Regions from separate parts of the Bradyrhizobium sp. UFLA05-89 genome, predicted to be linked through region 4. Evidence: predicted binding sites of a transcription regulator. Region 4 holds the regulator's gene; each other region holds the start of a gene.
What was found. The regulator PhoB, encoded in region 4, activates phosphate uptake and scavenging genes when phosphate is short. The targets are predictions, from matches to a motif close to TGTCATNNANCTGTCAT.
Positions count from the first base shown of each region.

Region 1: the regulator PhoB is predicted to act here: its motif matches at 2,780-2,796, upstream of SO139_RS17380 (glycerophosphodiester phosphodiesterase family protein).
Region 2: the regulator PhoB is predicted to act here: its motif matches at 5,434-5,450, upstream of SO139_RS06190 (DUF47 domain-containing protein).
Region 3: the regulator PhoB is predicted to act here: its motif matches at 1,867-1,883, upstream of pstS (phosphate ABC transporter substrate-binding protein PstS).

Region 1 is NZ_JBANBA010000029.1:36,253-43,842, forward strand. Features, by position in the region: gene SO139_RS17370 (helix-turn-helix domain-containing protein) at 1-917, shown strand, start outside; gene adh (aldehyde dehydrogenase) at 1,229-2,746, shown strand; gene SO139_RS17380 (glycerophosphodiester phosphodiesterase family protein) at 2,885-4,273, shown strand; gene pdhA (pyruvate dehydrogenase (acetyl-transferring) E1 component subunit alpha) at 4,443-5,465, shown strand; gene SO139_RS17390 (pyruvate dehydrogenase complex E1 component subunit beta) at 5,495-6,880, shown strand; gene SO139_RS17395 (DUF5076 domain-containing protein) at 6,884-7,189, shown strand; gene SO139_RS17400 (hypothetical protein) at 7,192-7,392, shown strand; gene SO139_RS17405 (pyruvate dehydrogenase complex dihydrolipoamide acetyltransferase) at 7,459-7,590, shown strand, end outside.
Region 2 is NZ_JBANBA010000007.1:108,330-115,919, forward strand. Features, by position in the region: gene SO139_RS06160 (class I adenylate-forming enzyme family protein) at 1-131, opposite strand, end outside; gene SO139_RS06165 (NnrU family protein) at 210-794, opposite strand; gene SO139_RS06170 (UCP034077 family protein) at 869-1,441, opposite strand; gene SO139_RS06175 (peptide chain release factor 3) at 1,561-3,180, opposite strand; gene sugE (quaternary ammonium compound efflux SMR transporter SugE) at 3,337-3,651, shown strand; gene SO139_RS06185 (inorganic phosphate transporter) at 3,644-4,648, opposite strand; gene SO139_RS06190 (DUF47 domain-containing protein) at 4,748-5,392, opposite strand; gene SO139_RS06195 (branched-chain amino acid ABC transporter permease) at 5,548-6,516, opposite strand; gene SO139_RS06200 (branched-chain amino acid ABC transporter permease) at 6,518-7,387, opposite strand; gene SO139_RS06205 (ABC transporter substrate-binding protein) at 7,461-7,590, opposite strand, start outside.
Region 3 is NZ_JBANBA010000020.1:95,780-103,369, reverse strand. Features, by position in the region: gene SO139_RS13710 (cation:proton antiporter domain-containing protein) at 1-1,741, shown strand, start outside; gene pstS (phosphate ABC transporter substrate-binding protein PstS) at 1,928-2,980, shown strand; gene SO139_RS13700 (hypothetical protein) at 3,428-3,973, shown strand; gene SO139_RS13695 (ATP-dependent Clp protease proteolytic subunit) at 4,100-4,786, shown strand; gene SO139_RS13690 (efflux RND transporter permease subunit) at 5,022-7,590, opposite strand, start outside.
Region 4 is NZ_JBANBA010000016.1:90,999-98,588, forward strand. Features, by position in the region: gene pstS (phosphate ABC transporter substrate-binding protein PstS) at 1-785, shown strand, start outside; gene pstC (phosphate ABC transporter permease subunit PstC) at 978-1,967, shown strand; gene pstA (phosphate ABC transporter permease PstA) at 1,969-2,814, shown strand; gene pstB (phosphate ABC transporter ATP-binding protein PstB) at 2,811-3,629, shown strand; gene phoU (phosphate signaling complex protein PhoU) at 3,641-4,357, shown strand; gene phoB (phosphate regulon transcriptional regulator PhoB) at 4,372-5,079, shown strand; gene SO139_RS11590 (GcrA family cell cycle regulator) at 5,305-5,817, opposite strand; gene SO139_RS11595 (aspartate aminotransferase family protein) at 6,273-7,481, shown strand; gene argF (ornithine carbamoyltransferase) at 7,481-7,590, shown strand, end outside.

The sequences.
Region 1 (7,590 bases), on a different contig from region 4:
CCGCCATCGCGTCAGGCCAGGCGGCACGCTCCGCGCTCGTGGCCTCGTGGTGCCGTTCCTCGCGATTGCATCATCTCGATCCCTCGGGCCGCAGGCCGCCGATCCGCCTCACCGAGGCCGAGCTATACCATGCGCGCGGTCGCGTCGCGCCGCTGCTGTCGGCCGCTCAAGGTGCGATGGACCGGCTCTATCAGGCGGTCGGCGCTGCCGGCTGCTGCGTGCTGCTTGCCGACCGCGAGGGCACCCCGGTCGATCGCCGTGGCACGCCGGCCGACGATTCCACGTTCCAATCCTGGGGCCTGTGGACCGGCGCGCTCTGGAGCGAGGAGCACGAGGGCACCAACGGCATCGGCACCTGCCTCGTCGAGCAGCGGCCTCTGACCATCGACCGCGACCAACATTTCTTCACGCGCAACACGCTTCTGAGCTGCACCGCTGTCCCGATCTACGATCATGACGGGATGCTGGCCGGCGTGCTCGACGTCTCCTCCTGCCGTGCCGACCGCACCGACGCCTTCGCCAACCTGATCGCACTTGCCGTGGGCGAGGCGGCAAAACGCATCGAGGCCGACTTATTCCGTAAAGCCTTTGCCCATGCCCGCATCGTGCTGACGCCGTCAGCCGACGGCCATTGCGGCGGTCTCGTCGCGGTCGATGCGGATGATCTCGTGATAGGTGCGACAAGGTCCGCCCGGGTCGGACTTGGGATCGCGCCCGGCCGCCCGTTGCAGCCGGTGCCCGCAGCCGATCTTCTCGGTGGCGATGCAGCGCGCGACCACCTCGCCGGTGGCCAGCGCGCAGTATTGCAGCGGGCGCTGTTGCGCGCGGGCGGCAACGTTTCCGCGGCCGCCAAGGCTCTCGGCGTCAGTCGCGCCACGCTGCACCGAAAGCTCAGGCGCTTCGAACTGAAGCACTGAGCTGCGATTTCGTCCCCGCATTCATAGCTAAATTCCTCATAGTGAGGAGCCTGCGAAGCAGGCGTCTCGAACCATGCAGGCCCGATTGTCGCCCGCGGCCATCCTTCGAGACGCGCGCTAAGACGCGCCCCTCAGGATGAGGTCGGTATGTGTGGCTGCATCCTGTGCGACTGCATCTCCTGTCGCAGAACTGCGACAGGTCGCCTCCGTCATCGCTTCGCCCCGGGCTGACAGAAGACGCCTCCCGCTTCATCGTCTGCGCAAGTCGTGAGCACACGACGATCGTGCAAACAGCAACATCGGGAGTGAACATGAACAAGGTTGAATTCGTCAACGTCGCACAAGTGCCTTTCGCCGCGAAGTACGACAATTTCATCGGCGGCAAATTCGTCGCCCCACAATCCGGCAAGTATTTTGACAACGCCTCGCCCGTGAACGGGCAGGTCGTCTGCAAGATCGCGCGCTCCGATCACCAGGACGTCGAAGCAGCGCTCGATGCGGCGCATGCTGCCAAGGCTGCCTGGGGCAGCACGAGCGTTGCCGAGCGCGCCGCGATCTTGAACCGGATCGCCGATCGCATGGAAGAGAACCTCGAGCGGCTCGCAATCGCCGAGACCTGGGACAACGGCAAGCCGATCCGCGAAACCCGCGCCGCCGACCTGCCGCTCGCGATCGATCACTTCCGCTATTTCGCTGGCGTCGTTCGTGCCCAGGAAGGCTCGATCGGCGAGATCGATCACGACACCATCGCCTATCATTTCCACGAGCCGCTCGGCGTCGTCGGTCAGATCATCCCCTGGAACTTCCCGTTGCTGATGGCGTGCTGGAAGCTCGCGCCTGCGCTTGCCGCCGGCAATTGCGTGGTGCTGAAACCGGCCGAGCAGACGCCAGCCTCGATCATGGTCTGGGCCGAGATCGTAGGCGACCTGTTGCCGCCCGGCGTGCTCAACATCGTCAACGGCTTTGGCCTCGAGGCCGGCAAGCCGCTCGCGTCCAGCCCACGCATCGCCAAGATCGCCTTCACAGGCGAGACCACGACGGGCCGGCTGATCATGCAATATGCCGCCCAGAACCTCATTCCCGTTACGCTCGAGCTCGGCGGCAAATCGCCGAACATCTTCTTCAAGGACGTCACCGCGGAAGACGACGATTTCTTCGACAAGGCGATCGAAGGCTTCGTGATGTTCGCGCTGAACCAGGGCGAGGTCTGCACCTGTCCAAGCCGTGCGCTGGTTCATGAGGACATCTACGACCGCTTCATGGAGCGGGCGCTGAAGCGCGTCGCCGCCATCAAGCAGGGCGATCCTCGTGCCGCGGACACCATGATCGGTGCCCAGGCCTCGGGCGAGCAGTTGGAGAAAATTCTTTCCTATATCGACATCGGCAAGAAGGAAGGGGCGAAGGTCCTGGCTGGCGGTGGCCGCGCCAGCCTCGGCGGCGATCTTTCGGGCGGCTATTACGTCCAGCCGACGGTGTTCCAGGGCCACAACAAGATGCGGATCTTCCAGGAGGAGATCTTCGGCCCCGTCGTGTCGGTCACGACCTTCAAGACGGATGACGAGGCGCTCGCGATCGCCAACGATACGCTCTATGGCTTGGGGGCCGGTGTCTGGAGCCGCGATGCCAATCGCTGCTACCGCTTCGGCCGCGCCATCCAGGCAGGCCGGGTCTGGACCAACTGCTACCACGCCTATCCCGCACATGCGGCGTTCGGCGGCTACAAGCAATCAGGTGTCGGCCGCGAGACCCACAAGATGATGCTCGATCACTATCAGCAGACCAAGAACCTCCTGGTCAGCTACAGCCCGAAGAAGCTCGGCTTCTTCTGATCGAGACGGGGCGGCGCCACGCGGCGCCGCTTCCGTCATCCGCCTGTCAGAGAACTGAGACAAGACGAAGGGCCGAGCTATTCAGCTCGGCCCTTTCGGCATTCGAAGCGATGCTAGGCAAAAGACGGAGGCTTGGCCATGAAGAACGTTCGTTCAACGCGGAAGATGCATGTTGGCGCGATGTTGCTCGGTGCGGCCGCTTTGGCGTTCCTCCCGCCCTCGATGGCCTTCGCGCAGGCCGGCTCGGCGCCAGCCGGCGCCAAGCCCGTTCCGACGCTCGACGGCAAGCCGCCACTGATCCTCGGGCATCGCGGCCTGCCGGGGCTGGTGCCTGAAGAGACCGAGGCATCGTATGACCTTGCAGCAGCCCTCGGAACCGACGCGCTCGAGGAGGACCTGCACCTGACCAAGGATTGTATCCTGGTCGCACGTCACAATCCCTGGCTGAACGACAATACCAACGTTGCCGAGGTGGCGAAGACCAATCCGGCGGTTGCGGCCCGCAAGCGCACGATCCCCGGCGTGCGCGTCAAGGCCCCATCTTCCCCCAGCACGCCTGCTGACTACCTCACGGATCTCACCGATCCGGCCGACCCCAAATCGGTGCTGAAATCGCTGATCGTGGATGGCGAAGACCATGCCAATGACTGGTCGATCACCGACTTCACGATGGCCGAGCTGAAGGACTGGATTGCCGGCACCACCTATGATGCGGCCAACGAAAGGCCGAAGGTCTTCAACGGCAAGTTCCCGATCATCAGCTTCCAGGACATCATCGACATCGCCAAGGCCAAGAGCAAGGAGACGGGGCGTACCATCACCGTCTATCCGGAAACCAAGAATCCGACCTGGAACAATGCGCAGGCAATCGCCAATGGCTGTGGTGCGCCCGGCAGCCATCCGCTCGAGGATGCCCTGATCAAGATCATCAAGGACAACGGTCTCAACTCGAAGGACGCCCCCATCTTCGTCCAGAGCTTCGAGCCCGGTAGCCTGAAATATATGCGCAGCCATGGCCTGGAGACGCGGCAGGTCCAGCTCATCGATGGCAACGGTGTCGACTTCAAAGCCGGCAAGGTCCTCAACAACAACATCACCAATTCGCGTCCGTTCGACTGGACGGTGTCGGGTGACGCGCGCTTGTACGATGCGATGGTGACCCCTGAGGGCCTTGCGGAGATCAAGACCTATGCCGACGGCATTGGTCCGTGGAAGCCATATATCGTGCCGCTCAAGATTTCGCCGTGGAAGGACAGCAACGCCGATGGCTCGCCCTACAAGGGATCGACGCCGGAGGCTTCGACGCAGGAAGCGACCAGCCTCGTTGCCGACGCGCACAAGCTCGGCCTGTTCGTGCACGTCTTCACTTTCCGAAACGAGAAGAAGTATCTGGCTGGCGACTATCACGGCGACGCAAGCCTCGAATATCTCAAGTTCTTTCGTCTCGGCGTGGATGGGGTCTTTACCGATTTCACGCATACCGGAGTTGACGCCCGCGCGGCCTATCTGCGTGAGCTCGGCTGGTGAGGCAGAGCCCGGGGGGAGCAATTGTTGCCCGATCGGCGCCAAAGATTTTGCAATATTTCGGTCACGTTGCAGTGCGGCATAATGAATATCGCGCGATGTCGCCGCGGTGCTTTCGCGCGCGATTGAGTTAGGTTAGAGAGGGCTTAGTTTTCTCTGACCCGGAATTCCTATGGCCGCACCCAAGAAAGCCGCCGCAAGCGCAGCGCAGGACAAGACCAACGGCGGCTCGCCCCCGGAATTCACCAGAGAGCAGGAGCTCAAGGCGCTCCGCGACATGCTCCTGATCCGGCGATTCGAGGAGAAGGCCGGCCAGCTCTATGGCATGGGTGCGATCGGCGGCTTCTGCCACCTCTATATCGGCCAGGAGGCCGTGGTGGTCGGCATGCAGATGGCGCTGAAGGACGGCGACCAGGTCATCACCGGCTATCGCGACCACGGCCATATGCTCGCCACCGGCATGGAGGCCAAGGGCGTCATGGCCGAGCTCACCGGACGCCGCGGCGGCTATTCCAAGGGCAAGGGCGGCTCCATGCACATGTTCAGCGTGGAGAAGAAGTTTTACGGCGGCCACGGCATCGTCGGCGCCCAGGTCTCGCTCGGTGCGGGGCTCGCTTTCGCCAACCACTATCGCGGCAACGACAACGTCGCCATTACCTATTTCGGCGATGGAGCGGCGAACCAGGGCCAGGTTTATGAGAGCTTCAACATGGCGGAGCTCTGGAAGCTGCCGGTGATCTTCGTCATCGAGAACAACCGCTACGCCATGGGCACGGCGGTGTCGCGCGCCTCGGCGCAGCAGGATTTCTCCAAGCGCGGCCTGTCCTTCAACATCCCCGGTCATCAGGTCGACGGCATGGATGTCCGTGCGGTGAAGGCTGCGGCTGACGAGGCGGTCGCATGGTGCCGCGCCGGCAAGGGCCCGGTGATCCTGGAGATGCAAACCTACCGCTACCGCGGCCACTCGATGTCGGACCCTGCAAAATACCGTACGCGCGAGGAGGTCGAGAAGGTCCGTCACGACCAGGACCCGATCGAGCAGGTGCGCAACCGCCTCCTGGCCGCCAAGGTGAGCGAGCAGGACCTCAAGGCGATCGACGCCGAGGTCCGCGACATCGTCAATGCCTCCGCCGACTTTGCCCAGCATGATCCCGAGCCGGATGTGTCCGAGCTCTGGACCGACGTTTACCGCTAATAGCGCGCAAGCTTTCTTTTGGAGTCGATATGCCAATTCAAGTGCTGATGCCCGCGCTGTCGCCCACGATGGAAAAGGGCAACCTCGCCAAATGGCTGAAAAAAGAGGGCGAGACGATCAAGTCGGGCGACGTGATTGCCGAGATCGAGACCGACAAGGCGACCATGGAGGTCGAGGCGACCGATGAGGGTACGCTCGGCAAGATCCTGATCCCCGAAGGCACGGCGGATGTCGCCGTGAATACGCCGATCGCGACGATTCTTGCCGATGGCGAGAGCGCCGCTGATCTGGCGAAGGCGCCCGCGCCTGCCAAGGCCGCCGAGTCCGCGCCGCCCGCCGCGGCTAAGGCCGAGGCGCCTGCGCCGAAATCAGCGGCGCCTTCCGCGCCGCAAGCTGTTGCCGAGCCCGATCCCGAGGTGCCCGCCGGCACTGAGATGGTGAAGCAGACCGTCCGCGAAGCCTTGCGCGATGCCATGGCCGAGGAGATGCGGCGTGACGGCGACGTCTTCGTGATGGGCGAAGAGGTTGCGGAATATCAGGGCGCCTACAAGATCACGCAGGGCCTCTTGCAGGAATTCGGCGCCAAGCGCGTCATCGACACACCGATCACCGAGCATGGCTTTGCCGGCATCGGCGTCGGCGCCGCGATGGCCGGGTTGAAGCCGATCGTCGAGTTCATGACCTTCAACTTCGCCATGCAGGCGATGGACCAGATCATCAACTCCGCCGCCAAGACGCTCTATATGTCCGGCGGCCAGATGGGTTGCTCGATCGTGTTCCGCGGTCCCAACGGTGCCGCCGCGCGCGTCGCCGCCCAGCATAGCCAGGATTACTCCTCCTGGTACTCGCACATTCCGGGCCTCAAGGTGATCGCGCCGTATTCGGCCGCGGATGCCAAGGGCCTGCTCAAGGCCGCGATCCGCGATCCCAATCCGGTGATCTTCCTCGAGAACGAAGTTCTCTATGGCCACACCGGCGAAGTGCCGAAGCTCGACGACTACGTGATCCCGATCGGCAAGGCGCGCATCGTGCGCTCCGGCAGCCACGTCACGATCATCTCGTGGTCGAACGGTATGACCTATGCGCTGAAAGCGGCGGATGAACTCGCCAAGGACGGCATCGAGGCCGAGGTGATCGACCTGCGCACGCTGCGACCGATGGACACCGAGACCTTCATCAACTCCGTGAAGAAGACCGGCCGTGCCGTCACGGTGGAGGAGGGCTGGGCCCAGAGCGGCGTCGGCGCCGAGATCGCAGCGCGCATCATGGAGCACGCCTTCGACTACCTGGACGCGCCGGTGACACGCGTTTCGGGTAAGGACGTGCCGATGCCCTACGCAGCGAACCTGGAGAAGCTCGCGCTGCCCTCGGCAGCCGAAGTGGTCGAGGCCGCCAAAGCCGTCTGCTACAGGTAGACCATGGCAGGGCCCAAGGAACAGCCACTTCCGCCTGACGTGATTGGACGCGAGGACGCGATCGAGATTTTGCGCGTGTTCGTGCTCGACGGCGGGCTGTCGATGGCGTTCCAGCGTGCCTTCGAGGAGCCTGACATGTGGGGCCTCTTGCTCGTCGATCTCGCTCGTCATGCCGCGCGCGCCTACGCGCGCGAGAGCGAGATGAGCGAGGAGGATGCGCTCGGCCGGATCCTCGACATGTTCGAGGCCGAGATCGAGCGTCCGACCGATCTCGGCACCACGACGCCGCGCGGTCAGAAGGGGCACTGAGCGTGGCGATCGAATCCCATCACTGCGATGTCATGCTGGAGGCGATCGGCGAGGCCGAGGCCTTCCCTGGCTCCAAAAATATTCTCGACAAGCTCGGCATCCCCTGGATCGATCTTGCCGACGACCGCTCCATCGCCATGATGAAAACGTGGCGTTCCAATCCCGCCAATGAGCGCCTGTGGCAGGGCGACATCGGTAACTAATCCTGGTCTGTTCGTCTTCCGGTGGGTCGGGAGACGACGTTTTGAGAAGTTCTTCGTGAGGTCAGCATGCCCATCAACATCCTGATGCCCGCTCTCTCGCCAACGATGGAGAAGGGCAACCTCGCCAAGTGGCTGAAGAAAGAGGGCGACAAGGTCAAATCCGGCGACGTCATCGCCGAGATCGAGACCGACAAGGCC
Region 2 (7,590 bases), on a different contig from region 4:
GGATTGCGATCGGATGCTTCCGCGATCATCGCCCAGAGACTTGCCGGCCGCTCGCAGAATGTACTCACGATGCGATCTCCGAAGCGCGCCTCGAGCCGCATCGGGGGAAGCTGAGATTGCGACCAGTCCATCGGGCGGCTCCCGGCTTGCTATTCTCGTCACTTTTCCCGCACGGACAGCCGCTCTTGTCTTGCGCTGATCGGCTGGCGCTAGCCTCCCATCACGGGAACGCCGATCACGACGGGATGGAAGGCAAAGGCGAGCGCCAGATAGGCGACGACACCGACGGCGACGGCGATCAGATCGTTGGTGACACCGCCAACCGGAATCGGCGGGCCGCCAGCATCCTTGCGATGCTTCAACGAGATCCGGTCATACACCGCCCAACCGAGGAACGAGCCGAACAAGATGATGGAGCCGAGATCGCCATTGGCCAAGAGATGCGCCGCCGCCCACAGCTTGATGCCGGCCAGCATCGGGTGCTTCAGCGTCGCATAGATGCGGCCGCGGATGTAGGACGCCACCACCAGGATCACGGCCGGCAGCATCAGCGCGACGGTGATGTGCTTCAGGAAAGTTGGCGGCTCCCAAACATTCCACATGCCCGCCGCGCGATAATGGGAAAAACCCCAGACGATCAGCGCAAGGCCGGCCAGCGAGACCAGCGCATAGAGGATCTTGTAGGTGCCCTCGCCCAGCCGCGCGATCGCCTGAGCGCGCGCCTCGCGCTTGGTCGTGAACGTGTGGGCGGCGAAAAACAAAGCGAGCCCCAGGATCATCACCAGCAGACCCATGACGTCCTCCCCTCAACTAGCGCCGTCTATCGGGTAACACCTGAAGCCCATCGCCCGCAATGCGTCATTCGCGGTCATTGCTTTGTCGTGGGGGGCGTCAACTCGCGATTGTCGACATAGCGGATCGCGATCGGCCGTCCGGCCAGCGCCCCGGCAAAACCGTCGGTGAGCTTCAGCGGCAGGCAGGCATTCAACGACGCGTTGATGGCATCTAGGTACGTGGTTCGCGTGTCCGCCGACGCGCCCGCCGTCGCAAAGGTCAGGTGCGGCGGGCCGATGAGCCTGCCCGACCTGTTGAGGCTGAAACGTACCGACATCTGCATGCCCTCCCGCGCATTGTCGGTCGAGGGAGGCGACCAGCACGAGCGCAACTGCGCGAACAGGTCGCTGATCGTGTCGAGGTCATGATCCGGCTTCTGGTACTTCGCGCTGTCGGCCTGCGATGGAACCGTCTCGACCGTGACCTGGAGCGTCTCGCCGAACGGAAAGGGTATCTCGGTGATACAGGGTCCCTGAAATGGACCGCCGCAAGGCTCGTAGGAGAAAGGCTCGTTGAAGTAGGGACTCGAATGGAAGTGTCGGTACCGTGCATCGGCAGAGACCGGTGTTACCGTCACCAAGAGCAGGATAAGGATGCAGCGCCACATGACCGCCAGACCGCAATGCCACATGCTTCAAACGTGGCACCGGCCGTCGACGCGTCAAGCCCACCGGCGTTCACATGCGCGCGTTCGGTTCGGGCATGACAGCGGAGAGTGGGCTCCGCCTACCCCTTCTTCTTCACGTCCTTGACGTTGGCGAACTCGATACCCTCGGCGCGCTCCCGGGTATAGCCGAGATAGAATTCGTTCCGTGCCAGATACACGGGATCGCCATCGACATCGTCAGCGATGCTGGACGTGTTGGCAGCGATGAAGGTGTCGAGCTTCTTGGGGTCATCCGAGGAGACCCAACGGGCCAGCTGGAACTCGCTCACCTCGAACTCAACCGGCAACGAATATTCCGCCTCGAGCCGCGCCTTCAGCACGTCGAGCTGCAGCGCGCCGACGACGCCCACCAGCGCCGGCGCGCCGTCGCGCGGGCGGAACACCTGCACCACGCCCTCTTCGGACATCTGCTGAAGCGCTTCCTTCAGCTTCTTCGCCTTCATCGCATCGGTAAGCCGGACGCGGCGGACGATTTCCGGAGCAAAACTCGGTACGCCGACGAACGTGAAATCCTCGCCTTCCGTCAGCGTGTCACCGATGCGCAAGGTGCCGTGATTGGGAATGCCGACGACGTCGCCGGCGAAGGCTTCGTCGGCGACCGAGCGGTCCTGCGCGAAAAAGAATTGTGGGCTCGACAGCGGCATGCTCTTGCCGGTGCGAACCAGCTTGGCCTTCATGCCGCGGCTGAGCTTGCCCGAGCACAGCCGCGCGAAGGCGATGCGGTCGCGATGGTTCGGATCCATGTTCGCCTGGATCTTGAACACGAAGGCGCTCATGCGTGGGTCGGTTGCTTCGACCTTGCGCTGGTCGCTTTCCTGCGCGCGCGGCTCGGGTGCGAACTTGCCAAGGCCTTCCAGAAGGTCGCCGACGCCGAAATTGCGCAGCGCGCTGCCGAAGTAAACGGGCGTCAGATGGCCTTCGCGAAACGCCCCCAGATCGAATGGCTTGGAGGCCGCGGTGACGAGCTCGAGCTCGTCCTTGACGGCGGCAACATCGAGATTGGCGTTGAGCTTGGTCAGTTCCTCGATCTCGGTCTGCTGCGCAGCACCCGTCTTGGCGCCGCCGCCCTCGAGCAGGCGTACGCCGCCATTGACGACGTCATAGGTGCCGAGGAAGTCGCGGCCCCGGCCGACCGGCCAGGTCATCGGCGTGGTGTCGAGTGCCAGCGTCTTCTCGATCTCGTCGAGCAGCTCGAAAACGTCGCGGCTCTCGCGGTCCATCTTGTTGATGAAGGTGATGATCGGGATATCTCGAAGACGACACACCTCGAACAGCTTTCGGGTTCGCGCCTCGATGCCCTTGGCAGCGTCGATCACCATGACGGCGGAGTCGACGGCTGTCAGCGTGCGATAGGTGTCTTCCGAGAAGTCCTCGTGGCCGGGCGTGTCCAGGAGGTTGAACACCAGGCCCTCGAACTCGAAGGTCATGACCGAGGTGACGACGGAGATGCCGCGCTCGCGCTCGATCTTCATCCAGTCCGAGCGCGTGTTGCGCCGCTCGCCCTTGGCCTTGACCTGGCCTGCAAGGTTGATGGCGCCGCCGAACAGCAGCAACTTTTCCGTCAGCGTGGTCTTGCCGGCGTCCGGGTGAGAGATGATCGCAAAGGTCCGCCGCCGCGCCACTTCGGTAGCAAGCGGGGAACGGGCCGGCGATTCGGCTGTGATGGCGATGTCGGACATGGCGGGAGCGTTTGGCAGGGAAAACGGGCCTAATCAAGGGTCATCTGGTGATTGCGGGGCGCCTCGGCCAGTCCCATATCCACCCCGGGAAGGACGACCTTCCTTTAATCGGCACATTAGTCGCGGGGACGACCCTGCCTTGAACGAAGGGGCGTCATGGCCTGGACTATCCTGTTCGTCGCCGGTCTTTTGGAGGTCGGCTGGGCGATCGGCCTCAAATACACAGATGGTTTCTCGCGGCTCGTTCCATCCGTGCTCACGCTCGCCGCCATGGCCGGCAGCGTCATCCTGCTCGGATTGGCGCTGAAGTGGCTGCCGATTGGAACCGCTTACGCGGTCTGGACCGGGATCGGCGCGGTCGGCACCGCAGCCCTGGGGATCATCCTGTTCGGCGAGCCGGCCACGGCGCTGCGCCTCGCCAGCATTGGGCTGATCGTGGGCGGCATCGTCGGGTTGAAGCTCGTTACCTGAAAAACTGCACCGCCCACCAGGAGAGTCCCGCGACGATCGCGGACGCCGGTATCGTGATCACCCAGGCATAGACGATCGAGCTTGCCACGTTCCAGCGCACCGCCGAGACACGGCGGGCGGCACCGACACCGACGATCGCGCCGGTGATGGTGTGGGTGGTCGACACGGGCACGCCGAGAAAGGTCGCCATGAACAGGGTTGCCGCACCGCCGGTCTCGGCGCAAAAACCCTGCATCGGCGTGAGCTTGGTGATGCGCAGGCCCATCGTGCGCACGATCCGCCAGCCGCCCATCAGGGTGCCCATCGCCATCGCCGCCTGGCACGACAGCACCACCCAGAACGGCACGTAAAACTCACCGCTCAGTTGGCCCTGCGAGAAGAGCAGCACGGCGATGATGCCCATGGTCTTCTGGGCGTCATTGCCGCCATGCCCGAGCGAATAGAGCGAGGCGGAGGCGAATTGCAGGATGCGGAAGGCGCGGTCGACGGCGAACGGCGTCGAGCGCACCGAGGCCCAGGAGACGATCGCAACCAGCATCATCGCCAGAAGGAAGCCGACCAGCGGCGAGAGCACGATCGCCAGCACGGTCTTCGTCAGCCCGCTCCAGACCGCGGCCGAAATCCCGGCCTTGGCCATGCCGCCGCCGACGAGGCCGCCGATCAACGCATGTGACGACGACGACGGAATGCCGAGCGCCCACGTGACGATGTTCCAGATGATAGCGCCGACAAGAGCCGCAAAGATCACCTGGGCGTCGACGATCGAGGGATCGATGATCCCCGTGCCGATGGTCTGGGCGACGTGCAGGCCGAACACCATGAAAGCGACGAAATTGAAGAACGCAGCCCAGAACACCGCGAATTGCGGCCGCAACACGCGGGTCGAGACGATGGTGGCTATCGAATTGGCGGCGTCGTGCAGGCCGTTCAGGAAATCGAACAGCAGCGCGACTGCGATCAGTCCGACCAGGATGGGAAGACCCAACACGGCATCCACGGCGCGGTTCCTGTTTTAAGATTTGCGCATGATCTCGGCGCAAACGCGCTCCGCGTTTGTCGCGAGGGAAAACCGCTGCACACTTTTCCGGATCATGCGCTAGACCTGTTCGATGACGATGCTGTTGATCTCGTTCGCGACGTCGTCGAAGCGGTCCGCGACTTTCTCGAGGTGATCGTAGATCTCGACACCCACGATGAAATCCATCGCGTTGCCGTCGCGGTGCTTCAAGAACAGCTCCTTCAGCCCGATGTCATGGAGATCGTCGACCCGCCCCTCCAGCTTGGTCAGTTCCTCCGTAATGGCGGTCAGCATGGCGACGTTCTTGCCGATCTCCTGAAGCAGCGGCAGCGCGCGGCCCACCAGGTTGGCGCACTCGATCAAAAGCCCGCCGATCTCACGCATCGGCGGCTCGAAGGCGCGGACCTCGAACAGCATCACAGCCTTGGCGGTCTGCTGCATCTGGTCGATGGCGTCGTCCATCGAGGTGATCAGGTTCTTGATGTCGCCGCGGTCGAACGGGGTGATGAAGGTGCGGCGCACCGCGGTCAGCACTTCGCGCGTGATGTTGTCGGCATCATTCTCGAACTGGTTGACGCGCTGGCAATAGACCGGCGTCTCCTCGCCGCCGTTCAGCATGCCCTGGAGCGCGATGGAGCCGTGGATCACGGTCTGGGCGTGGCGGTCGAACAGATCGAAGAACCGTTCCTCCTTGGGAAGGAAGGCGCGAAACCAACGCATCATGGGGATAATTGCCGGGTTGAGATTGGCCGGTCCGGGAGGACTGTCACCAAATTGTCATAGACCATTTTCAGGCCGCGCGCGTGCCACGTCACGTCGCCCGAAGCACTTCATCCACCACTTTCAAGAACCGCGAAAACAGGCTTTTGATCAAATGCTTACAGAGATCTCCGGAAGTAATGCGCGATTTCGCCGACGACGCCGCGGCGGAAGGTGAGCACGCAGATCACGAAGATCGCGCCCTGAATCACCGTCACCCACTGGCCGTAGCTCGCCAGGTACTGCTGCATGGCGATGATCACGAAGGCGCCCACCACGGGCCCGAAAATGGTGCCGAGACCGCCGACCAGCGTCATCAGCACCACCTCACCGGACATCGACCAGTGCACGTCCGTGAGCGAGGCGTTCTGCGCCACGAACACCTTCAGTGAGCCCGCAAAGCCCGCCAGCGTGCCTGAAAGGATGAAGGCCAGCAGCTTGTACTGATCGGTGCGGTAGCCCAGCGAGATCGCGCGCTGCTCGTTCTCGCGGATCGATTTCAGGACCTCGCCGAAGGGCGAGTTGATGATGCGGTAGATCAGCAGGAAGCCGGCGAGGAAGCCGACCAGCACGACGTAATAAAGCATCGTCGCCTTGGAGAGATCGAAGATCCCGAACAGATGGCCCTGCGGAATGCCCTGAATGCCGTCTTCGCCATGCGTGAACGGCGCCTGCAAGTAAATGAAATAGAGGAGCTGCGACAGCGCCAGCGTGATCATCGAGAAGTAGATGCCCTGGCGGCGGATCGAGATGTAGCCGGTCACGATCGAGAGCACGAAGGCTGCGGCAACGCCAGCGAGAATACCGAGCTCCGGCGGCAGCGCCCACACCTTCAGCGCATGCGCGCTGCAATAGCCGGCAGTGCCGAGGAACATCGCGTGGCCGAACGACAAGAGGCCGCCATAGCCGATCAGCAGGTTGAAGGCGCAGGCGAGTAGCGCGAAGCACAGCGCCTGCATCACGAAGAACGGATAGATGCTGGTGAACGGCACGGCAGCCAGGGCCAGCGCCATGAATACGAAGACGATCATTTCGTCGCGCATCGCGCGCGCCGTCACTGGCAAGGTGTCGTCAGTCAAGGCTGTCATATCAGGCCGCCCTTCCCGTCAGTCCCGTTGGCTTCACAAGCAGCACCAGCACCATCAGCACGAACACGACGGTGTTGGAGGCCTCAGGGTAAAAATACTTGGTCAGGCCTTCGATCACCCCGAGCGCGAAGCCGGTGATGATCGAGCCCATGATCGATCCCATGCCGCCGATCACCACCACCGCGAACACCACGATGATGAGGTCGGCACCCATTAGAGGCCGCACCTGGTTGATCGGCGCGGAGAGCACGCCGGCGAGCGCGGCAAGGCCGACGCCGAGCCCGTAAGTCAGCGTGATCATGCGCGGCACGTTGATGCCGAAGGCGCGCACCAGCGTCGGGTTTTCGGTCGCGGCGCGCAAATAGGCGCCGAGCTGGGTCTTCTCGATCAGGAACCAGGTCGCAAGGCACACCACCAGCGAGAAGACGACCACCCAGCCGCGGTAGATGGGCAGGAACATGAAGCCGAGATTCATGCCGCCCTTGAGCTGGTCGGGAATGGCATAAGGCAGACCGGACGAGCCGAAGTAGTTCTGGAACACGCCCTGGATGATGAGAGCCAGACCGAACGTCAACAGCAGGCCATAGAGATGATCGAGCCCGGTCAGCCATTGCAGCATGGTCCGCTCCAGGATCATGCCGAAGATCCCGACCACGATCGGCGCGATGATCAACGCTGGCCAGTAGCCGATACTGAGGTAATCATTGTTGAGCAGGAAATACGCGACGAACGCGCCCATCATGTAGAGAGCGCCATGGGCGAAATTGATGATGTTCAGCATGCCGAAGATCACGGCAAGCCCGAGACTGAGCAGCGCGTAGAACGAGCCGTTGATCAGTCCCACCAGTAGCTGTGCATAGAGAGCCTGCATCGATCCCGCACCCAGTCCCTTCAGCGTTCCTCATGTGGTTCGCCGGCATTGGCCGGCGAACCGTTATTGCCGCTTACTTCTTCAACAGCGCGCACTTGCTTTCGGACAGCGGTGTGAAGGCCTGATCGCCCGGCACCGTGCCGACCAGCTTGTAGAAGTCCCACGGCGCCTTGGATTCGGAGGGCTTCTTCACCTCGAACAGA
Region 3 (7,590 bases), on a different contig from region 4:
GTCGATCTCGTCGGTGAAGATCGTGGCTGTGGTCGTGCGCGAGATGAATTTCATGCGCCGCAATGTCGGCCAGATCATCGTCGCGACCGCAGTCATCGACGACACGATCGGCTGGATCATCATCGCCGTCATCTTCAGCCTCGCATCGCAAGGCACGCTCGATGTCGCTTCCGTCGCCAAGGCCGTGATCGGTACGCTGGCCTTCCTCGCCGTCAGCTTCACCGTCGGCCGGCGGCTGGTGTTCCACCTTATCCGCTGGGCCAACGATACCCTCGTCAGCACCGCGCCGGTCATTACCGTGATCCTGCTGCTGATGGGTACCATGGCGCTGATCACGCATCTCATCGGCGTGCACACCGTGCTCGGCGCCTTCGTCGCCGGCATCCTGGTTGGGGAGTCTCCGATCCTGACCCGGCAGATCGACGAGCGCCTGCGCGGATTGATCTCGAGCTTTTTCATGCCGGTGTTCTTCGGTCTCGCCGGGCTCAGCGCAGATCTCACGGTGCTCCGCGATCCCCATCTCCTGATGCTCACCGGCCTGCTCGTCCTGATCGCGAGTGTCGGCAAGTTCGGCGGCGCCTTCGTCGGCGGGACCATAGGCGGTCTGAGCTACCGGGAATCGCTGGCGCTCGCGAGCGGGATGAACGCGCGCGGCTCGACCGAGGTCATCATCGCGACCATCGGCCTTTCCATCGGCGTGCTCAGCCAGAACTTGTTCACGATGATCGTGACGATGGCGATCGTGACGACAATGGCAATGCCGCCGATGCTGCGCGTGGCACTGTCGAAGCTGCCGATGAGCAGGGAGGAGAAGGAGCGGCTCGAGCGCGAGGAGTTCGAGAAGCGCGGTTTTGTCGCCAATCTCGAGCGGCCCCTGCTGGCCGTCGACGAAAGCGTCAACGCTACCTTTGCCGCCCACATCGCGGGCCTGGTCGCCGGCATGCGTGGCCTGCCGATCACGGTGCTGCAAATTGGCCGACGAGCGAAGGAACAAGAAAAGGGAGTCAGCGAAGGGGAGAGTCACGAAGCCGTGGTGAAGAGAGCCGCCGAAGCTGTCGCCGGCATTGGCGGCGGAGAGGGCGGCCACGTCGACGTCATCACGCGAACCCGGCGGGCGGAGCTGGGCGAAGCGATCGCCGACGAAGCGCGGAAGGGATTTGACCTCCTGGTCGTGGGCGTCGACAAGGTTACCGCGACCAAGGATCGTTTCGACAGGAAGGTCGAGGATGTCGCAGCGGAGTTCGAAGGGCCGCTTGCGATCGTGGCGGCCAAAGGCAAGCACTTGAAGCAACCGATGCCCGACGCATTCAACATTCTCGTTCCGGTCTCCGGCAGCGGCGTCTCCAAGCGCGGCGCGGAAGTTGCGGTCGCTCTGGCGCAGGCGGGATCAGGCTCGCTCCGCGTCGTCTATGTGGCGACGACCCGGGACAAGGGCGCGCAGCGTGGTACGTCCCGCGGACTGACCAAGGAGGAGGGCATCCTCAAGGACACAAGCGATCTCGCCGCTCGTTACGACGTCGACATCACGACGACGTTGCGCGTGAACCGCGCGCCGGAGGCGGCGATCCTCCGTGAGATCGACACCACCGATGTCGATCTCGTGGTCATGGGCGTCGACCGCATCCAGGCCGATCATCTCTCCTTTGGAGGCGTCGCTGATGCGGTGCTCAGGCAGTCGAAGGTTTCGGTGCTCCTGGTGTCGAGCGGCGAGGCACGCCGGACTCCCGCGGAGAAAGCCTAGCACTTCATCTCTGCGCCTTGCAGGTCGCGGTTACCCGCCTTGGTCCACGCTTGGCCACTCACAAGCGGGATACTTTGGGAGCCAAAGCGAAGTGCGAAATTGGCTGGCGCCGACATTTCGTTTTTGTTACATTTTTGTGACATAGGCCACACCTGCTGCTCTGCTCGACTTGATAGGGTTGAGTCCATGATGGCGCATCTCAGGCTACCGATCATCTTCATCGCCCTTGTCGTTGCGACCCAGAGCCTGGCCGCCGAGACCAGGGGTGCGGGCTCCACTTTCGTTTCGCCCGTGATGGCGAAATGGATCGACGCCTACAAGGCAACGACCGGCAATACCGTCAGTTATCAGGCGGTGGGCTCGAGCATTGGCGTCGGCTTGATCAAGAAGGAAGCCGTCGATTTCGGCGCGACCGATATGCCGCTTGACCCGAAAGAGTTGCAGAAGCTCGACATGATGCAATTTCCGATCGTGATCGGGGGCGTCGTCCCGGTTGTCAATATCGAGGGCGTGAAGCCGGGCCAGATTCGCTTCACGGGCCAGATGCTGGCGGACATCTACCTCGGCAGGCTGAGATCATGGGATGATCCAGCCATTCAGGCGGTCAACCCCGATCTGAAGCTGCCGGCCAAGCCGATCACCGTCGTCCATCGCATCGATGGATCCGGGACGACGTTCAACTGGTCGAACTATCTCTCGAAGATCAGCGCGCAATGGAAGGCAAGCGTAGGCGAGGGTACCTCGGTCGAGTGGCCGCTCGGGCTGGGCGGAAAAGGCAATGATGGCGTCGCCTCGCTCGTCAGTCTGGTCCCCGGCTCGATCGGCTACCTTGAATATTCCTACGCGCTGCAGCGGCTCGACAGGATTTCCTTCGGCGTGGTCCAGAACAGCGCCGGCAACTTCGTCAGCCCCAACGCCAAATCATTCCAGGCAGCAGCCTCGAGCGCAGCCTGGACGACGGCGAAAGATTTCTATCTCGTTCTCACCAATGCTCCCGGGGAAGATGCATACCCCATCACGGCCACGACATTCGTGTTGATGCACAAGCAGCCAAAATCGCCGGAGAGGTCGACAACCACCATCGACTTCGTTCGCTGGTCTCTGGAAAGCGGCAAGTCCCAGGCCGAAATGCTCAACTACGTTCCCCTGCCGGCCGCGTTGATCCAGCAGATCGAGTCGTATTGGCAGCAGAGCCTTCAAGCCTCCACGATGTCGGCATCGGCCGCCAGCAAGCAATGACATTTGTGTGTGGCGTTGGTATGCCGATCGCCTAGGGTCTCGCGAACCGTCACATCAAATGAGCGATGGGGAATTGGGTCGCAACGGAACGACGGCTTGGGCTCAATCGCGTCGACATGGCCACATCCTCTCTCTCGTCCGCCATGGACAACACCTGACGTCACCACATTCGTCCGAGAGCCGTCTGCAGGTCATGAGAGCCAGAGGCCCAACAGGGCTGGCTAGGTCGTCCCCACGTGTTGCGACAATGACATCATGCACCTGATTTGCCGCGACGCGTCAAATTGTGTCGGAAAATACGAAAATCTCCGTTCCGTCGCGTCGACAGGGGCACGGCCGCCAGCGTTAACGATGTCTGCATCCTGATAATTCGTCGATACTTCTTAGCGAAGTCTTATGGGGTTCATCCTTAGGTAGCAGGCGACTTCAGTGTCAGGAGTAACCACAATGTCGTTCGGCAAGCGTCAATCCGGAGTTGGTGCCGGTGCACAAGCTCTTAACGTCGACATGGCTGCTGCACGAAGCTCGGCCGGCACCGACGCGGCTCAGGCGACAGGCGGCCCGCTTCGCTGGCTCATCCTGTTTCTCGCTTGTTGCGGGGGGCTTTACGGGCTGTTTGTCAGCTATGGTCCGGACATCGTGCGCGACCATCGCCTGGCCGGAACCTGGCAGCCAGCGTATGACTTGCAGGCTATGGAGGGTAAGTGCAAGCGAACAAACTTCGTGATCACCTTCTGCACGGCCAAGATCAAATCTGTCGCCAAGCCTGATCAAGCGCCGATCGATGTTGGTTTCTACATGCTCTTCTCAGGCGGTGGCGGGGAGGCGCTCGTGCCGGTGCGCTCAACGACCGACCGCACGGCGGTCTCGATCTTCTACGCCGCGGAAGCAAAGCTCTGGAACCGTACGCTGTCGTTTGTTGTCTCGGCGGGCATATTGGCTCTGATGGCCTTCGTCGCGCTCTCGCTTCTCGGGAAAGCGGTCAGGTCATGATGACCGACGTCTGACCGCGAGCGTCACCTCGCCGATCATTTCGAAAGCACCGTTCATTGTATCCGTAAGGTTTCTGAAGAACATCCCGGATTCATCCACTCCCTTTGCAGATCGAGTGCGTAGGCCGTGTCATTGCTCAAAGTTCTTGGCGCCATCTGCGGCATTTTGCTGTTTTGGGGCTATTTCCAATTGCCTTCCGGCTCCGGCGACGTGGCGTCTCGACAGACCCTGTCCATCAGCGAGGAGACGGACCGCGTCCTGCTCGGCTGGAGCGGGCCGGTGCAGGAGCCGATGAGCGAGCGTGTCGCTGCGGCCCTTGATCGTTACAAGGCCGATCGACGCCGGCTCGTGCTCGTCCTCAACTCGCCGGGCGGCTCGATCGAGCATGGACGCAAAGTCGTCGCCGCGATCCGCGCCCGCGATCGTGCGATCGATACGCTCGTCCAGAAAGCCGGCGTCTGTGCCTCGATGTGCGTTCCGATTTTTCTCGCTGGCGCCAGCCGGATGGCCGATCCCGAAGCCTACTTCATGTTTCACCAGGCCAGCTTACAGAGCAGTGCCAGGGAAAGCATGAAGCAACGGGAGTTCGGCAGCGTCGAGAATGCTTTCTTCTCGGAAATGGTCAAGTCGATCGAGACGCATGCCACCGACGAGTTCTTCCGTAACGACATCGGCATCCGCGGCGTTAGCGAGGTCTGGCTTGCCATGATGCGTAAGAAGATCTCGGGCAGCGATATCTGGATGAGCGGTCAACAGCTCGTAGATGAGGGCTCTGGCATCGTCGATAGCCTTGTTCGCACGCCCGCTCGTTAGCAGACATCAGCCAACTGCACCAAGTCTGAGGGCACGTACCAGGGCACAGGATCAGCTCGGCCGCCCGGTATCCGTCCTAACGCAGGCGTTGCGATCATGACTGTATGCACCTGATTTGCCCGACGCGTCAAGTTATTTCGTAAAATACGAAATTTTCGTGCCGGCGTCGTCAGCTACTTTGCATGGGGTTGTTTTCGACATTTTTGCTCCTCCCTCGTCGGAGAGAGGGGAGCGCCTAGGATTTCGCCTCGACGGCCGGCTTCGCCACCGGCGCTGTCTTCTTCGACGCACGCCAGTTCTCGAAACGCTGCACCACCACGAAGAAGGCAGGCACGAACAACACGGCGAGGCAGGTCGAGGCGAGCATCCCTGAGAACACGGTGATGCCGATCGACTTGCGGGCGCTGGCGCCGGCGCCGGTTGCGAGCACCAGCGGCACGACGCCGAGGATGAAGGCGAACGACGTCATCAGGATCGGCCGGAAGCGGGCGCGTGCCGCTTCGATCGCGGACTCCAGCAACGGTTTGCCGTCGCGGACGTGCAACTCCAGCCCGACCTCGACGATCAGGATGGCGTTCTTGGCCGACAGCGCGATGAGGAGGATCAGGCCGATCTGGCAATAGAGGTTGTTGTCGATGTTGAGGCCATTGAGCACCAGCATCGGCCCGATCAGCGACAGCGGCACCGCGAGGATCACCGAGATCGGTGCGTACCAGCTTTCGTACTGGCCTGCGAGCACGAGATAGACCAGCAGCATGGCGAGGCCGAACACCCAGTAGATCTGGTTGGAGACGGCCTTCTCCTGATAGGACATCGCGGTCCATTCGAAGCCGGTGCCGGGCGGCAGCGTCTTGTCCGCGATCTCCTCCATCAATTGCAGGGATTCGCCGGACGAGTACCCCTGCGCCGGCAGGCCGACGATGGTCGAGGAGGGATAGAGATTGTAGAGGCTGATCAGCGACGGACCCGTGGCCGGCGTGATCGTGGCGACGGTGCCGATCGGGATCATGTCGCCGTTCGAGTTGCGAACCTGCATGTTGGCGATGTCGCGCTCGGTGACGCGGAACGCCGGATCGGCCTGGGTATAGACCTGGAACACGCGGCCGAACTTGTTGAACTGGTTGACGTAGGATGAGCCGAGATAGGTCGACAGCGCCGAGAATACCTGGTCCGTCGTCACATGCAGCGTCTGGGTCTTGATGCGGTCGATCTCGACGTTGAATTGCGGCACCGACGAGCGGAACGAGGACGAGACGCGCTGGAGCGCACTCTGGCTCTGGGCGTTAGAGACCATCGCGCTCGTGATCGCCTGGAGCTTTGCGAAATCGCTGTTGCCGTCGCGCAGCTCGACCTGCATCGAGAAGCCGGCGGCGTTGCCGATGCCCTGAATCGGCGGCGGCGGCAGCACCAGCGTGCGTGCCTCCATGATGGTCGCGACCCTGTCGTTCAGGCCGTACACCAGCGAACGCAGATCCTCGCCTTTGCCCCGCGCATCCCAGTCCTTCAGGATGATGTAGGCGACGCCGGCATTCGCGAGGCTCGCGCTGTTGTCGAGCGCGGAAATGCCGGCAATGGTGATGACCTGCTGGACGCCCGGCGTGTCCTTGATAAGCTCGCTGGCCTTGTCGAGCACCTTCTGGGTTCGCTCGAGAGAAGCGCCGTCGGGTAGCTGCACGGCGGCGATCAGATAGCCCTGGTCCTCGATCGGCAGGAAGCCGGTCGGCACCCGTGAGAGGCCGTAGCCGCCGATCGCGATCAGGACCAATGCAATCGCGACCGAGACCGTGGCGTTCCTGACGAGGGCGCCGATCAGCCGCGTATAACCCCGCTCGACGCGGTTATAGACGGCGTTGAAGCCGCGGTAGAAGAAGTTGCGCTGCTCCGGCGGCACGGTCGGCCGCAGCCACAGCGCGCACTGCGTCGGCTTCAGCGTCGCCGCGTTGATGGCGCTGAGCAGCGCGGTCGCGGCGATCACCAGCGCGAATTGCGAATAGATGCGACCCGTGAGTCCTGCGAGGAACGAGGCCGGCAGGAACACCGAGATCAGCACAAGAGTAATTCCGACGATCGGCGCGAACAGCTGGTCCATCGCCCGGATCGCGGCGTCGTGACCGTTCATGCCCTGCTCGATGTTGTGGGCGGCGCCTTCCACAACGACGATGGCGTCGTCGACCACGATGCCGATCGCGAGCACGATCGCAAACAGCGTCGACATGTTGATGGTGAAGCCGAGCGCGGCCATGGCGGCGAACGCGCCAATGATGGTCACCGGCACCGTCGTCGCCGGCACCAGCATCGCGCGCCAATCCTGCAGGAACACCAGGATCACGACCAGGACCAGGAGACCCGCCTCGATCAGGGTCATGTAGACCTCATGCACCGAGGCCTGCACGAATTTGGTGGTGTCGAACGGCGTGTCGTATTTGATGCCTTCCGGAAATCGCTTGGCGAGTTCCGCCATCTTCTTTTCGACGGCCTGCTCGACCTGCAGCGCATTGGCGCCGGGCGACTGGAACACGCCGATGCCGGTGGCGGGCTGCTTGTTGAGCGAGAATATCTGGCTGTAGGTCTGCGCGCCCAGCTCGACCCAGCCGACGTCGCGCACGCGCGTGACGTCGCCGCTGGTGCCGGTCTTGACGATGATGTTCTCGAACTGCGTGGTGTCGTCGAGGCGTCCGTTGACGTTGAGAGTGTACTGGAACGCCTGACCCGGCGGCGTCGGCGGCGCGCCGACCTGGCCGGCCGACACCTGTTGGCTCTGCTGCTGGATCGCGTTGATGACGTCCTGCGGCACCAGATCGCGG
Region 4 (7,590 bases):
ATGCGCCACTCAAGGCCGAGCAGCTCGAGAAGGACGGCCTCGTTCAGTGGCCGATGGTCATGGGCGCCATCGTCCCCGTGGTCAACATCGAGGGCGTGAAGGCCGGCGAGCTGACCTTCGACGGCGAGACCCTCGCCAACATCTACCTCGGCAAGATCACCAAGTGGGATGATGCTGCCATCAAGAAGCTCAATCCGAACGTGAAGCTGCCGTCGGACGCGATCACCGTGGTCCGCCGCTCGGACGGTTCGGGCACCACCTTCAACTTCACCAACTACCTCTCCAAGGCCAGCGCGGACTGGAAGAGCAAGGTCGGTGAGGGCACGGCCGTCGAATGGCCGGTCGGTGTCGGCGCCAAGGGCAACGAGGGCGTGTCGGGCAACATCAGCCAGACCAAGAACTCGATCGGTTATGTCGAGTACGCCTATGCCAAGCAGAACAAGCTGACCTACACCGGTCTCGTCAACAAGGCCGGCAAGCCGGTGCAGCCGACCGTCGAGGCCTTCCAGGCGGCCGCGTCCAACGCCGACTGGGGCAAGGCTCCGGGCTACTACGTCATCCTGACCGACCAGCCCGGCGACAAGTCCTGGCCGATCACCGCGGCGACCTTCATCCTGATGCACAAGGACGCCACCGACAAGGCGGCCTCGCAGGAAGCCATCAAGTTCTTCCGCTGGGCCTTCAAGAACGGCAGCAAGGCGGCCGAGGAGCTCGACTACATCCCGATGCCGGACAGCGTCGTCCAGCTGATCGAGAAGACCTGGGCTGCCGAGATCAAGAGCTGATCGCAGCGGCTCTCGTCTCCCGGACGCGGTACGGCATGAAATGACGCGCCGCTGAGCCGGGACCCAGAAGACTTTGGGTGCAATAACTTCGGCCCCGGATCAGCGTCGCACCGCTTCGCGCTGCGCCGCATCCGGGGCACGAGACCGACAATAAGCGTAGATAAATTGGTACAGGGGATCGGCGTGGCAGAGATGGCCGTTCAAAGCGATATCGTCGACGACGCCGGACCATATGATCGCGCCAAGGCCTTGAGCGCGTTCAAGCTCGGCGACATGACCTTCTATTGGATCACGCGGCTCAGCGCGATCTCGGTCCTCCTGATCCTCGGCGGCATCATCGTGTCGCTGATCGTCGGCGCCTTCCCGGCCATCAGGGAATACGGCCTCGCCTTCCTGTGGACCCAACGTTGGGCGCCCTCTGCCGATCCGCCGGTGCTCGGCGCGCTCGGGCCGATTTACGGCACGCTCGTCACCTCCTTCATCGCAATGCTGATCGCCATTCCCGTCGGCCTCGGCATCGCGATCTTCCTCACCGAGCTCTGCCCGCAATGGCTGCGCCGCCCGATCGGCATGGCGGTCGAGTTGCTCGCCGGCATTCCCTCGATCATCTACGGCATGTGGGGCTTCTTCGTGCTGGGTCCGTTCCTGGCCAACACCTTCCAGCCCTTCATGATCAAGCTGTTCGACGGCGTTCCGGTGCTGGGCGCGATCTTCGCCGGCCCGCCGTCCTATCTCAGCCTGTTCAACGCCTCGCTGATCCTCGCGATCATGGTGCTTCCCTTCATCACCTCGATCTCGGTCGACGTGTTCAAGACCGTGCCGCCGGTCCTGAAGGAAGCCGCCTATGGCGTCGGCTGCACCACCTGGGAAGTCGTGCGCAGCGTGGTGATCCCCTACACGCGCGTCGGCATCATCGGCGGCGTCATGCTGGCACTCGGACGTGCGCTGGGTGAGACCATGGCGGTGACCTTCATCATCGGCAACTCCTTCCGCATCTCGTCGTCGATCTTCGCCCCAGGCACGACCATCTCGGCGGCGATCGCCAGCGAGTTCGCCGAAAGCGACGGCCTGCATCAGTCCGGCCTGATCCTGCTCGGCCTGCTGCTGTTCGTGCTGACGTTCTTCGTGCTCGCCGGCGCGCGGCTGATGCTGCTGCGTCTCGAAAAGAAGGCGGGGAAGTAACATGAACCCGATCTACGCACGCCGCCGCCGCAAGGACATCGTCATCCGTGGTCTCTGCATCGCTGCCGCCGCCTTCGGCGTCACCTGGCTCGCGCTGATCCTGATCACCTTGCTTTACAACGGCCTCACCGGTCTGAACCTTCAGATCTTCGTCGCGGACACTCCGCCTCCGGGCTCGACCGAAGGCGGCCTGCGCAACGCCATCATCGGTTCGATCATCATGACCGTGATCGGCGTCGGCATCGGCGCGCCGCTTGGCCTGTTCGCCGGGACCTATCTCGCCGAATACGGTCGCAACGACAAGTTGACCTCGGTAATCCGCTTCATCAACGACATCCTCTTGTCGGCACCCTCCATCATCATCGGCCTGTTCATCTATGGTGCGGTGGTGGTGCCGATGCGCGGCTTCTCGGCGATCGCCGGCGCGCTGGCGCTGGCCGTCATCGTGATCCCGGTCGTGCTGCGCACCACCGAGGACATGCTGCTGCTGGTGCCGAACGCGCTACGCGAGGCGGCTTCTGCTCTTGGGCTGCCGCGTTCGCTGGTGATCAAGCGGATCGCCTACCGCGCGGCGCGCTCCGGTCTCATCACCGGCGTGCTGCTCGCCACCGCACGCGTCGCCGGCGAGACCGCGCCGCTGCTGTTCACCGCCTTGTCGAACCAGTTCTTCAGCCTCAGCCTGAACAAGACGATGGCGAACCTGCCGGTCACCATCAACAATTTCGTGCAGAGCCCCTATGCCTACTGGAAGCAGTTGGCCTGGAGCGGGGCGCTGCTGATCACCCTGACCGTGCTTGCCCTGAACATTGGCGCGCGCATTCTTGGCGCCGAGAGGACTGCAAAATGAGCGATCTGTCCGTTTCCGTAAGTTCCACCGGGCGTCAGGCGTCTCCGACGCTGCCCGAGGCTCCGGCCAAGGTGACGGTGCGCAATCTCAACTTCTATTATGGCGAGCACCACGCGCTGAAGAACATCAACCTGACGCTCGGCACCAATCGCGTCACGGCGTTCATCGGCCCATCCGGCTGCGGCAAGTCGACCCTGCTGCGCATCTTCAACCGGATGTACGATCTCTATCCGGGACAGCGCGCCACCGGTCAGCTCATGCTGGACCAGACCAACATCCTCGACTCCAAGCTCGACCTCAACCTGCTGCGCGCCCGGGTCGGCATGGTGTTCCAGAAGCCGACGCCGTTCCCGATGACGATCTACGAGAACATCGCCTTCGGCATCCGCCTCTATGAGAAGATCTCCAAATCGGAGATGGACGTCCGCGTCGAGAAGGCGCTGCGCGGCGGCGCGCTGTGGAACGAGGTCAAGGACAAGCTCAACGCCTCCGGCCTGTCGCTCTCCGGCGGCCAGCAGCAGCGTCTCTGCATCGCCCGCACCGTGGCGGTGCGTCCCGAGGTGATCCTGTTCGACGAGCCCTGCTCGGCGCTCGATCCGATCTCGACCGCTAAGGTCGAGGAGCTTATCCAGGAGCTCGCCGAGAACTACACGATCGCGATCGTCACCCACAACATGCAGCAGGCGGCGCGCGTCTCGGACAAGACCGCCTTCATGTATCTCGGCGAGCTGATCGAGTTCGACGAGACCAGCAAGATCTTCACGTCGCCCAGCGACCGGCGTACCCAAGACTACATCACCGGCCGCTTCGGCTGAGGAGACAGGAAATGGCTTCTGAACATACCGCAAAGGCCTTCGACACCGACCTGCAAGAGCTCACGCGGCTCGTTGCGGAGATGGGCGGCCTTGCCGAGCGCATGATCGTCGATTCCGTCGATGCGCTGATCCGCCGTGACGTCGCGCTCGGCCAGCGCGTGGTGGCAACCGACGCCGAGATCGACGCGCTCCAGAAGAAGATCGAGGAGCGCGCCGTGCTCACGATCGCGCGCCGCCAGCCGATGGCGGTCGACTTGCGCGAGATCGTTGGCGCCATGCGCGTCGCGACCGATCTGGAGCGGATCGGCGACCTTGCCAAGAACATGGGCAAGCGCGTCGCCGCGCTCGAGACCGATTTCCATCCGCTAAAGCTGTTCCGCGGCCTGGAACACATGACCGACCTCGTGCAGCAGCAGGTGAAGTCGGTGCTGGACGCCTATGCCGCGCATGACCTGCCGGCGGCGATGGTGGTGTGGAAAGGCGACGAGGAGGTCGACGCGATCTGCACCTCGCTGTTCCGCGAGCTCCTCACCTACATGATGGAGGATCCGCGCAACATCTCGTTCTGCATCCATTTGATGTTCTGCGCCAAGAACATCGAGCGGATCGGCGACCATGCGACCAACATCGCCGAGACCGTTTTTTACATGATCGAAGGTCAGGCCATCGCCGACAAGCGCCCGAAGGGCGACATGACGACCTTCGCCACGACCGTGCCGAACACTTAAGGAGCGACGACGCCATGGGCGCACGCATTCTGGTTGTTGAGGACGAGGAAGCGCTGACCGAGCTATTGCGCTACAACCTCGAAGGCGACGGCTACGATGTCGAGACGGTGATGCGCGGCGATGACGCCGACACCCGCCTCAAGGAGCATATCCCCGACCTGATCGTGCTCGACTGGATGCTGCCGGGCCTGTCCGGCATTGAGCTGTGCCGCAGGCTTCGCGCCAGGCCCGAGACCAAGCAGCTGCCGATCATCATGCTCACGGCACGCGGCGAGGAGAGCGAGCGGGTGCGGGGGCTTGCGACCGGCGCCGACGACTACATCGTCAAGCCGTTCTCGGTACCTGAGTTGCTCGCGCGCGTGAAAGGCCTGCTCCGGCGTGCAAGCCCCGAGCGGCTTGCGACCATACTCGCCTACGGCGACATCGAGCTCGACCGCGAGAAGCGTCGCGTCGCGCGCTCCGGACGGCCGATCGACCTCGGCCCGACCGAATATCGCCTCTTGGAGTTCTTCCTGGAGCATCCCGGCCGGGTGTTCTCGCGTGAACAGCTGCTCGACAGCGTCTGGGGCCGTGACATCTATATCGACGAGCGCACCGTCGACGTCCACATCGGCCGTCTGCGCAAGCTGCTCAATCTCGGCCGCGAGCAGGACCCGATCCGCACCGTCCGTGGCGCCGGCTACGCGCTGGACGATCGTTTCGCGAAGGCGGAGCAGACTTAAGGTTTGCAGGTGGCAGCGGTGATCCAGCGGGCTGCCGCCACATTCTCCGATGTCGTCCCTGCGAAAGCAGGGACCCATAACCACGGGGAGTGGTTTGGCGAAGACTCGGAGTGATCTTCCCGCGCAATAACTGCGCCCTGGATTATGGGTCCCTGCTTTCGCAGGGACGACATCCAATTTGTTGAACCATCGTTGCGCGTCGGCCAGCCCCCCGCGCTGATGACCTCAGCGCGTGCCGGGCTTGGCCGGTGCGCGTCGGCGGTCCGCCGCCGGCTGGTAGGCGACGCGCGAATGCTGCGCGCAGTAGGGCAGGCCCGAGAGCGACTTGCCGCCACAGAAGAAGAAATCCGGGCTCGAGGGATCGCCGACAGGCCAGTGGCAGGTCGCCTCGTTGAGCTCGAGCAGCGACAGGCGCTGGCTCATCGGAACGACGTTGTCGTAGGTGATCGGATCGGGCTCGACCTCGACCTCGAAGGCCTGGGCGAGGGCGGTGTTGCCGCGCGAGATCGGGCGGCTCACCCGCATCATGTGCTGTGCGGGGCGCGCCTTGCGGGGCCGGGGAGCCGCCGAGGACGGGCTCTTGGCGCGACCGGACAGGCCCAGCCGGTGCACCTTGCCGATTACGGCGTTGCGCGTCACATTCCCGAGCTCGGCAGCGATCTGGCTGGCCGAAAGCCCGGCTTCCCAGAGCTTTTTCAATTGCTCGACGCGATCGTCGGACCAGGTCAAAACCGTCATTGCACCCTTCCCTTCGCCGCGCGCCTGCCAATCCTTGGGGCCGCGTGGCGATGTCTAAGCCTCGAAAAACCCGTGCCCCCAGAATCCCTTAAGGCTCGCCGGGCGCGAAAAACGCACCTGAACGTTACGCCGGTACATGAGGACTAAGAGGATCAGAACTGCTGCACGAGATGTCGTATCTGACACGGTAAACGCTACAATATGGCGTGACTCCCGCGCAAGAGTCTGCGGCTCCGCGTCCACATGTTCCGTCGCTAAAAGAACTCAAAATCGCCACCGCAAGACTACGGGTCAGGCGCCTTGCAGGGCCTTCTGGCGGCATTGACAGCGGTTTTTCCAAGCATAAAATGGTGACACGTGCCGCCCTTAAAAGGCGGCACGTTTCGTTTTCCGGGCAGGTCAATGATGCGCTGCGCAAGGCAGCCTCAGCCGGCCCCAACATCCAAGTGACCGCCATGACCAAGAGCGCCGCGACGCATCTGCTTCCCGTTTTCGCCAGGGCCGAGCTCGGCTTCGAGCGCGGCGAAGGCTGCTGGCTGGTCGCAACCAATGGAGAGCGCTATCTCGATTTCACGTCGGGCGTCGCCGTGAATGCGCTCGGTCACGCGCATCCGCATCTGGTCGGGGCTCTGCAGGAGCAGGCGACAAAGCTCTGGCACATGTCGAACCTGTTCCAGAGCCCGGACGGTGAGAAGCTCGCGGTCAGGCTCTGCAACGAGAGCTTTGCGGACTTCGTGTTCTTCTGCAATTCCGGCGCCGAGGCGATGGAATGCGTGATCAAGGTGGTGCGCCGCTATCATGCCACCAAGGGCCATCCCGAGCGCTACCGCATGATCACTTTCGAGGGCGCTTTCCATGGCCGCACGCTGGCAACGCTCGCCGCTACGGGGTCTGCAAAATATCTCGAAGGCTTCGGTCCGCCGATGGACGGCTTCGACCAAGTGCCGCATGATGACCTGGAAGCCGTCAAGAAGGCGATCGGCCCACAGACCGCAGGCATCCTGATCGAGCCGATCCAGGGCGAGGGCGGCGTGCGCTCGGCGTCTCCCGCCTTCTATCGCGCGCTGCGCCAGCTCTGCGACGAGCATGGCCTGCTGCTCGCCTTCGACGAGGTGCAGACCGGCATGGGCCGCACCGGCGAACTCTTTGCACATCGCCGCCTCGGCGTGACCCCTGACGTGATGTCGCTGGCGAAAGCGCTTGGCGGCGGCTTTCCGATCGGCGCGTGCCTTGCGACCGCCGAGGCGGCCTCCGGCATGACGCCCGGCTCGCACGGCTCGACCTTCGGAGGCAATCCGCTCGCCGTGTCCGCGGCGAACGCCGTGCTCGACGTGATGCTCAAGCCCGGCTTCTTCGATCACGTGCAGAAGATGTCGCTGCTGCTCAAGCAGAAGCTCGCCTCCGTGATCGACCGCCATCCTGATGTCGTCAGCGAGGTGCGCGGCGAGGGGCTGTTGATTGGCGTCAAGGCCGTGGTGCCCTCGGGCGATCTCGTCACGGCGCTGCGCAACGAAAAGCTGCTCACCGTCGGCGCGGGCGACAATGTGGTGCGCTTCCTGCCGCCCTTGATCGTCACCGAGGCGGAGATCGAGGAGGGCGTCGCGCGGCTCGAGCGTGCCTGCACCGCGATCGAATCCACTCTCAAGACGCCGGCGGCAAGCTGATGAGCAAGACGCCCAAGCACTTCCTGGACATCAACGAGCTGCCGCTGTCCGAGCTCAAGAGCATGCTCGCCGCCTCCTCCGCCATGAAGGCGAAGCAGAAGGCGCATCA